2 regions of the Viridibacillus sp. FSL H8-0110 genome follow, and region 1 is predicted to be linked to the other one. Evidence: a T-box and tRNA genes for the amino acid it is inferred to sense, from the RefSeq annotation. Region 1 holds a T-box; the other holds one or more tRNA genes.
The links. A T-box is a leader RNA that pairs with one kind of tRNA and senses whether it is charged. The one in region 1 lies ahead of thrS (threonine--tRNA ligase), so its partner is inferred to be a tRNA-Thr.

Region 1 (3,497 bases):
GTATGGATAGCCAAGGTTTTTTAATACTCTTTCAAGAGATGCTTCTGCCTGATCCCATAATTGCACACTTCCCATAAAATCTTCTGGACGTGTTGATAATTCAATGTCATATTCAAAACCAAATGTTTTGTATACACGATCAATTAAACGTAAGGCTAGTAAAATTTCATTTTCAATTTGATCCGGTCTGACAAAAATATGTGCATCATCTTGGCAGAATGTTCGAACACGTAATAAACCATTTAATGCTCCACTAAATTCATGTCGATGCACTTGACCAAATTCAGCCATTCGAATCGGAAGTTCACGATATGACCGACGTTTATCTTTGAAAATCAGCATATGTCCCGGACAATTCATTGGTTTCAAAGCAAATTCTTGATCATCTACCTCTGTAAAATACATGTTTTCTTTGTAATGATCCCAATGTCCGGATTGCTCCCATAATCTTTTATTCATCATAAATGGCGTGCGTACTTCTTGATAATCATATTGATGCTGAAGCTTACGTAAAAACACTTCTAATTCATTTCGAATAATTTGCCCATTAGCAAGGTAAAATGGCATACCTGGTGCTTCCTCAGAGAACATAAATAACTCTAATTCATTCCCTAGTTTACGATGATTTCTTTTTTGCGCTTCCTCTACAAAATGAAAATATTCTTCCATCTTTTCTTTTGTAGCAAAGGCCACACCATATATACGTTGTAGTACTTTATTGTTACTATCCCCTCGCCAATATGCCCCTGAAATATGTGTTAATTTAAATGCTTTAATAAATCGAGTTGCTGGTAAATGCGGACCTCGACACAAATCTACAAATTCTCCTTGGCGATATACTGTTACTATTTCATCTTGAGGAATGTCTTCTAATAGCTCTAGCTTTAATGGATCTTTTTGAAAAAGTTTTTTCGCCTCTTCACGTGACAATTCAACACGTGCAATCTCTATGTTTTCAGCGATTATTTTAGACATTTCTTTCTCTATTTTCGCTAAATCCTGCACTGTAATAATACATTCCATATCAACATCATAATAAAAACCATTGTCAATCACTGGCCCTACTCCTAAGTTCACATCACCATACAATCGTCTAATTGCTTGAGCTAATACATGAGCTGAAGTATGCCTCATAATCTCTATACCAGCTGTTGACTCTAAATCAAATAACTCCACTTCTGCATCATGTGTAATATTACGATTCAAATCATATCGTGTGCCATTGACTTCTCCCGCCACCGATTTCTTTTTTAGACTAGAACTAATAGAACTAGCAATTTCACCTAATGATACTCCCTGCACATACTGCTTTTGATGTCCATCTGGAAACTTAATCAAAACTTCCTTTTGACTCATAACACTTCACTCCTATTTTTTTATAAAATAAAAACACGCACACATCCCTATATAAAGGGACGAGTGCGTGTCATATACCCGTGGTTCCACCCAAATTCCCATCTCATAACTCAATAAGTTACATATTGATGGCTTTGTGTAAGCTTTATCGTTGCTTCTACGGTACTGATTACTCTTTTTCACCAATACTGCTCCAAGGTGGTAAATAATTCATCCGCATTAGGAAGTTTTCAGCCTTGCCTTCCCTCTCTGTAAAGCGGTTAGAATTACTCGTGTCCTTATCATTGCATTCTATATTTTTTTAAAAAAACAAAAAACACACTCATCCCTCATGAAGGGACGAGTGTGTATAATACCCGTGGTTCCACCCAAATTTCCATCTCATAACTCAATAAGTTACATATTGATGGCTTTGTGTAAGCATTATCGTTGCTTCTACGGTACTGATTACTCTTTTTTCACCAATACTGCTCCAAGGTGGTAAATAATTCATCCGTATTAGGAAGTTTCCAGCCTAGCCTTCCCTCTCTATAAACCGTTATGAAATACTCATATCCTTGTCATTGCATTCATTATTATAATTTTTACCACTATATAGTATTATTTCCCATTAGTCAATAGAAATTTATTTATTTTTCACGAATTTTTCAATAAAATCCATCGGTTATTTAATCAAAAAGTGGTAATTCTTCTAAGAAAATAATATCCTCGCGTTTAGCCGCATCTCCTTCTGCTAAGATGGCCGCTTTTGCTACTACATTTCCTCCAGCTAATTCAACAAGTTCTTCTAATGCTCTTAAAGACTCCCCGGTGCTAATCACATCATCAATAATCGCAACGCGTTTTCCCTTAATCTCTAGCGCGTCTTTTTGATCAAAGCACAATGTTTGTTTTGCTTGTGTTGTAATCGAATGCACTTCATTCATCAATGGATTTTGCATATATGGTTTAACTGTTTTTCGTGCAACATAATAAGCTGATAATCCTAATTGATTAGTAACTTCATAAGCTAATGGAATCCCCTTTGCTTCAGCTGTTACAATAACATCCACCTCAGGAAGCTTGTCTACTAATAATGGTGAAGCTTCTCTTAAAAGTTCTGCATCACCTAAAATAACAAAGCTAGCAATACTTAAATTTTCTGTTAATCGAATGATTGGTAAATCTCTTTCTAAACCTGCTACTTGTAAAGTGTATGTGTTCGTCATTTTAATAGCTCCTTATATTAAAATATAGATAATAAAAATTCAATAATCAATCCTGAAAGCATACCTAAAAACGGATCAGATATGGCTGTAACAACCATCGTCATACCACCAACAATAGCAGAATCCCCGCCACCAGCAAATGCAGCTGTCGCATTACCTGGTAAAGTGACAATTGCACCTAGAACGAATAAAAAGCCAGCAATTGTTGAACTCGGAATAAAACGGCCAATTTTCGGCAGTAGACCACATAATAAAATAACACCCATCATAACCATCATCAAAACACCTGCAAACACCGCATGTGGCGCACTTGCAGTAGCAGAAATTACAACTTCAACTGGTGCCCCGCCAAATAAGGCAGATACCATATCTGCAACGCTACTAATAACCGTTAAATGATCGACATTAACCTCTTGATTTGCTAATGCACCATTAATTTTACCAAATGCGATATTGGCACCAATATTTAACGTAACCATCGCAAGTGCTCCGCGAATAACTGAAATATTAAGCGTTAACTTTTGTAAAACGAATTTTTCTTTCACTGGTTGTTGTGTTGTCTTTTCCTGTTGTGTAAAATGACCAACAACACTTGAAATAATAACTGAGAAAAGAATGGTATAGACTAGATCTTTTGTAACCATATATGTAATGATTGCAACGACAAAAGAAGAGATCCCAACTGCTTTATGATTTTTCGTCATATCAAGGGATACTTTCACGAGCATGATGCCAACACCAGCCATCATACCATTTGTTATAACTGGTCCGATAAAATCAACAATTTTTTCTAGAAAACCAAATAATCCAATAACAGTCATTAAAGCTGCTCCGAAGAAGATCATCGATAAGCGCTCGCGCATATTTTTCCCCATAGTTCCAGCTACAGTAATCGTCTCTGCCTGATAAGATATTACTGGAATAGAGCCTGTA
Region 2 (3,497 bases), 2.8 Mb from region 1:
TATGTGTGGACGGGATAAGTGCTGAAAGCATCTAAGCATGAAGCCCCCCTCAAGATGAGATTTCCCATTACGCAAGTAAGTAAGATCCCTCAAAGACGATGAGGTAGATAGGTTCGAGGTGGAAGTGTGGCGACATACGGAGCTGACGAATACTAATAGATCGAGGACTTAACCAAATTTTACTTAACAAACTTCAATGTAATTTATCCAGTTTTGAGAGAACAAGAAAAACTTATTAAAAAAGTTTAAAAAACACTTGCTTTTAGCTAAGTGAAGTGATATAATAATTCTTGTCTTAAAATAGTCTAGTGACGATAGCAAAGAGGTCACACCCGTTCCCATGCCGAACACGGAAGTTAAGCTCTTTAGCGCCGATGGTAGTTGGGGGTTTCCCCCTGTGAGAGTAGGACGTTGCTAGGCACATCAAAGCACAGCTGATTTAATCAGTTGTGCTTTTTTATTTAGAAAATAGTTATAATAGGTAGGGTTGTGGAATTCTTGATTTCTCCATATTGCGTATGGAACTTTTTATCATCAGATAATTCGTTTTCAACTTATTTTCATATACAATCGATGTGCAGAGTTATTAGATAAGTATTGAATCACTGAATATCAGCTCCAATTTACAAATCCGCCATTAGCTACTCTTGAGTTGTGTAAAACGGATATAGACAGGCATCCAATTATTGCATTTTATAATTGTGAAATGCTGAGTTTCTTTGTTTTACATAATAATTTGGATGTGTAGTCATATTCAGATAATTCCAATACAATTTTATTAGGCTCATGCTTAACAAATTATTTGTATTATAGAAAAGGTTATGCAACAAACATACTATCTCAGTTACCGATGTATATAAAAGGAAAATATCCGCTTATTAATGGAATAGTTCTAGCAGCTAATGATGGTAATATAGTTGCGCAGGAATTATACAGAAAAGTGGAGTTTGTGTATAAAAGTATAAGAATCCAAATTGAAAATAGTCCACCAATTGTTATGAAAATATCATTTTAATAGCCTTTAGGAGCATAATCGATATATGTTGGTAATCTAACGTTAGATTACGCTTAAAACGCCTTAAAACGCTTAAATAGGGTTTTTATGATAGTTAGAATTGCTGTAAAAAATATAGGTATATTTAAATGCATAATAATTAAAACTTTTTTCCTTAAATAGCTTGAAATGTTTTAATATGCTGTTATAATAATATTTGTGTTCGATAAAAGTAACATCTAAAGAAGCGATAATATTATTGTTCCGAAGTAGCTCAGTGGTAGAGCAATCGGCTGTTAACCGATCGGTCGTAGGTTCGAGTCCTACCTTCGGAGCCATTTTTTTGTCTATGCTTCCATAGCTCAGCAGGTAGAGTGCTTCCATGGTAAGGAAGAGGTCACCGGTTCGAGCCCGGTTGGAAGCTTTCAATTATTTATCCAGAAGTAGAAAAATATCGAATTTTGTTTAGTAAGATGAATTTTTTAATATTTTTTAAATAAAGTATTGCATTTTTATTTAAATAGTGTTAATATAATTCTTGTCCTGTTTTAAGCAGTACAGCATTAATGGCCCCTTGGTCAAGCGGTTAAGACACCGCCCTTTCACGGCGGTAACACGGGTTCGAATCCCGTAGGGGTCACCATTTTTAAAAATTATTTTACATATCCATGGAGGATTAGCTCAGCTGGGAGAGCACCTGCCTTACAAGCAGGGGGTCGGCGGTTCGATCCCGTCATCCTCCACCATATTTTTTTCGGAGGGGTAGCGAAGAGGCTAAACGCGGCGGACTGTAAATCCGCTCCTTCGGGTTCGGCGGTTCGAATCCGTCCCCCTCCACCATTTTTTTATATAAAATATTCATTATTCATTGTTGGGGTATAGCCAAGCGGTAAGGCAACGGATTTTGATTCCGTCATGCCCTGGTTCGAATCCAGGTACCCCAGCCATTTTTAATTTTATGAGCCATTAGCTCAGTTGGTAGAGCATCTGACTTTTAATCAGAGGGTCGTAGGTTCGAATCCTACATGGCTCACTTTCATATAAAATTTCAACCTCTTTCTACACTTTGTAGAGAGAGGTTTTTTTGTGGTTAGTAGTGTAAAAAAATAAGGGGTCCCCTATACTTTTCAAGGGGTATTTTTAATAGAGTGCGTAACTTTGTATAACTACTGATAAATTCAATTTGAACAATAGTGTAGTACTTACTTTTGTTGCAACTTTGTTCTCTATTTAAGTGTTTAATATTTTGTATAAATATTCAGAATTTTGTGGGGTTGAGCCAACATGATTCTAGCATTTACAATATAGGTAATACACAAAGGGGGAATAAAATAATGCATAAATTAAATGTTTCATTAATAGGTGTACCAATGGATCTTGGTCAAACACGTCGTGGGGTTGATATGGGACCAAGTGCGATCCGATATGCGGGCGCTGTAGAAAGATTAGAAGCAATGGGCTATGAAGTGATAGACGAGGGTGATATTGAGATTGGGATATCTGAGCGTGAGGTATCAGCTGATACAAACTTACGAAATTTATCAGCTGTAACTGAAGCCAGTACAAAGCTTGCAAATAAGGTACATGATGTCGTTTTACAAAATCATTTTCCGCTTGTGCTTGGTGGAGATCATAGTATTGCAATAGGCACACTTGCAGGTTTATCAGACCATTATGAGAATTTAGGAGTTATTTGGTATGATGCACATGCAGATTTGAATACAGGTGATACTTCACCATCTGGTAATATTCATGGTATGCCACTAGCTGTAAGTATTGGACTTGGTCATGAAAAGCTGGTAAACATTCGTGATTATGCTCCAAAAGTGAAACCTGAGAATATTGTAATTATAGGTGCTCGCTCGGTGGATCCAGGGGAACGTGAATTAATAAAAGAAAAAGGAATTAAAGTGTACACCATGCATGAAATTGATAGAGTGGGAATGACTAAAGTTATTCAAGATGCAATTATTTATTTGAGAGGGAAAAATGTAGATGGATTGCATTTGTCACTGGATCTAGATGGAATAGACCCGCTTTACACGCCAGGAGTTGGGACGCCTGTTCCAGGAGGTATTACATATCGTGAAAGCCATTTAGCGATGGAGATGTTATATGAATCAGAAATGATTACCTCAGCTGAATTTGTAGAAGTAAATCCAATCCTAGATGAAAAAAATAAAACAGCAGATGTAGCAGTTGCTTTAATGGGATCGTTATTCGGTGAAAAATTAATGTAATGTAAAAGGACGGGCATGCCCGTCCTTTTATAATTGCTGAAAAGTTTAGGTTTTTTTGAAATGGGAACTTATTGGCAAGTAATTAAGTCCTGAAAAGAAGAGTTTCTTATGAATTTGAATCATTTTTACTTACATATTTGTTATAATTATGGAAGAAAGATTTTTTAGAGCTTTAAAAAATTTTTTTCAAAAAAATGAAACTTACATTATGGGCGACTCGTATATAGAATAACAGCCGCATGGGCGGAGGGAAATCACAATGG

Region 2: it encodes a tRNA-Thr, which carries the amino acid that the T-box ahead of thrS (threonine--tRNA ligase) is inferred to sense. The anticodon was not compared.

The regions. Positions count from the first base shown of each region.
Region 1 is NZ_JBBOPJ010000001.1:2,954,357-2,957,853, forward strand. It holds gene thrS (threonine--tRNA ligase) at 1-1,356, opposite strand, end outside; T-box leader at 1,689-1,929, opposite strand; gene MHH98_RS14795 (phosphoribosyltransferase family protein) at 2,025-2,564, opposite strand; gene MHH98_RS14800 (solute carrier family 23 protein) at 2,582-3,497, opposite strand, start outside.
Region 2 is NZ_JBBOPJ010000001.1:109,701-113,197, forward strand. It holds rRNA gene MHH98_RS00560 (23S ribosomal RNA) at 1-176, shown strand, start outside; rRNA gene rrf (5S ribosomal RNA) at 305-420, shown strand; tRNA gene MHH98_RS00570 (tRNA-Asn) at 1,258-1,332, shown strand; tRNA gene MHH98_RS00575 (tRNA-Thr) at 1,346-1,418, shown strand; tRNA gene MHH98_RS00580 (tRNA-Glu) at 1,563-1,637, shown strand; tRNA gene MHH98_RS00585 (tRNA-Val) at 1,665-1,740, shown strand; tRNA gene MHH98_RS00590 (tRNA-Tyr) at 1,751-1,834, shown strand; tRNA gene MHH98_RS00595 (tRNA-Gln) at 1,867-1,941, shown strand; tRNA gene MHH98_RS00600 (tRNA-Lys) at 1,955-2,027, shown strand; gene rocF (arginase) at 2,329-3,234, shown strand; gene sigW (RNA polymerase sigma factor SigW) at 3,494-3,497, shown strand, end outside.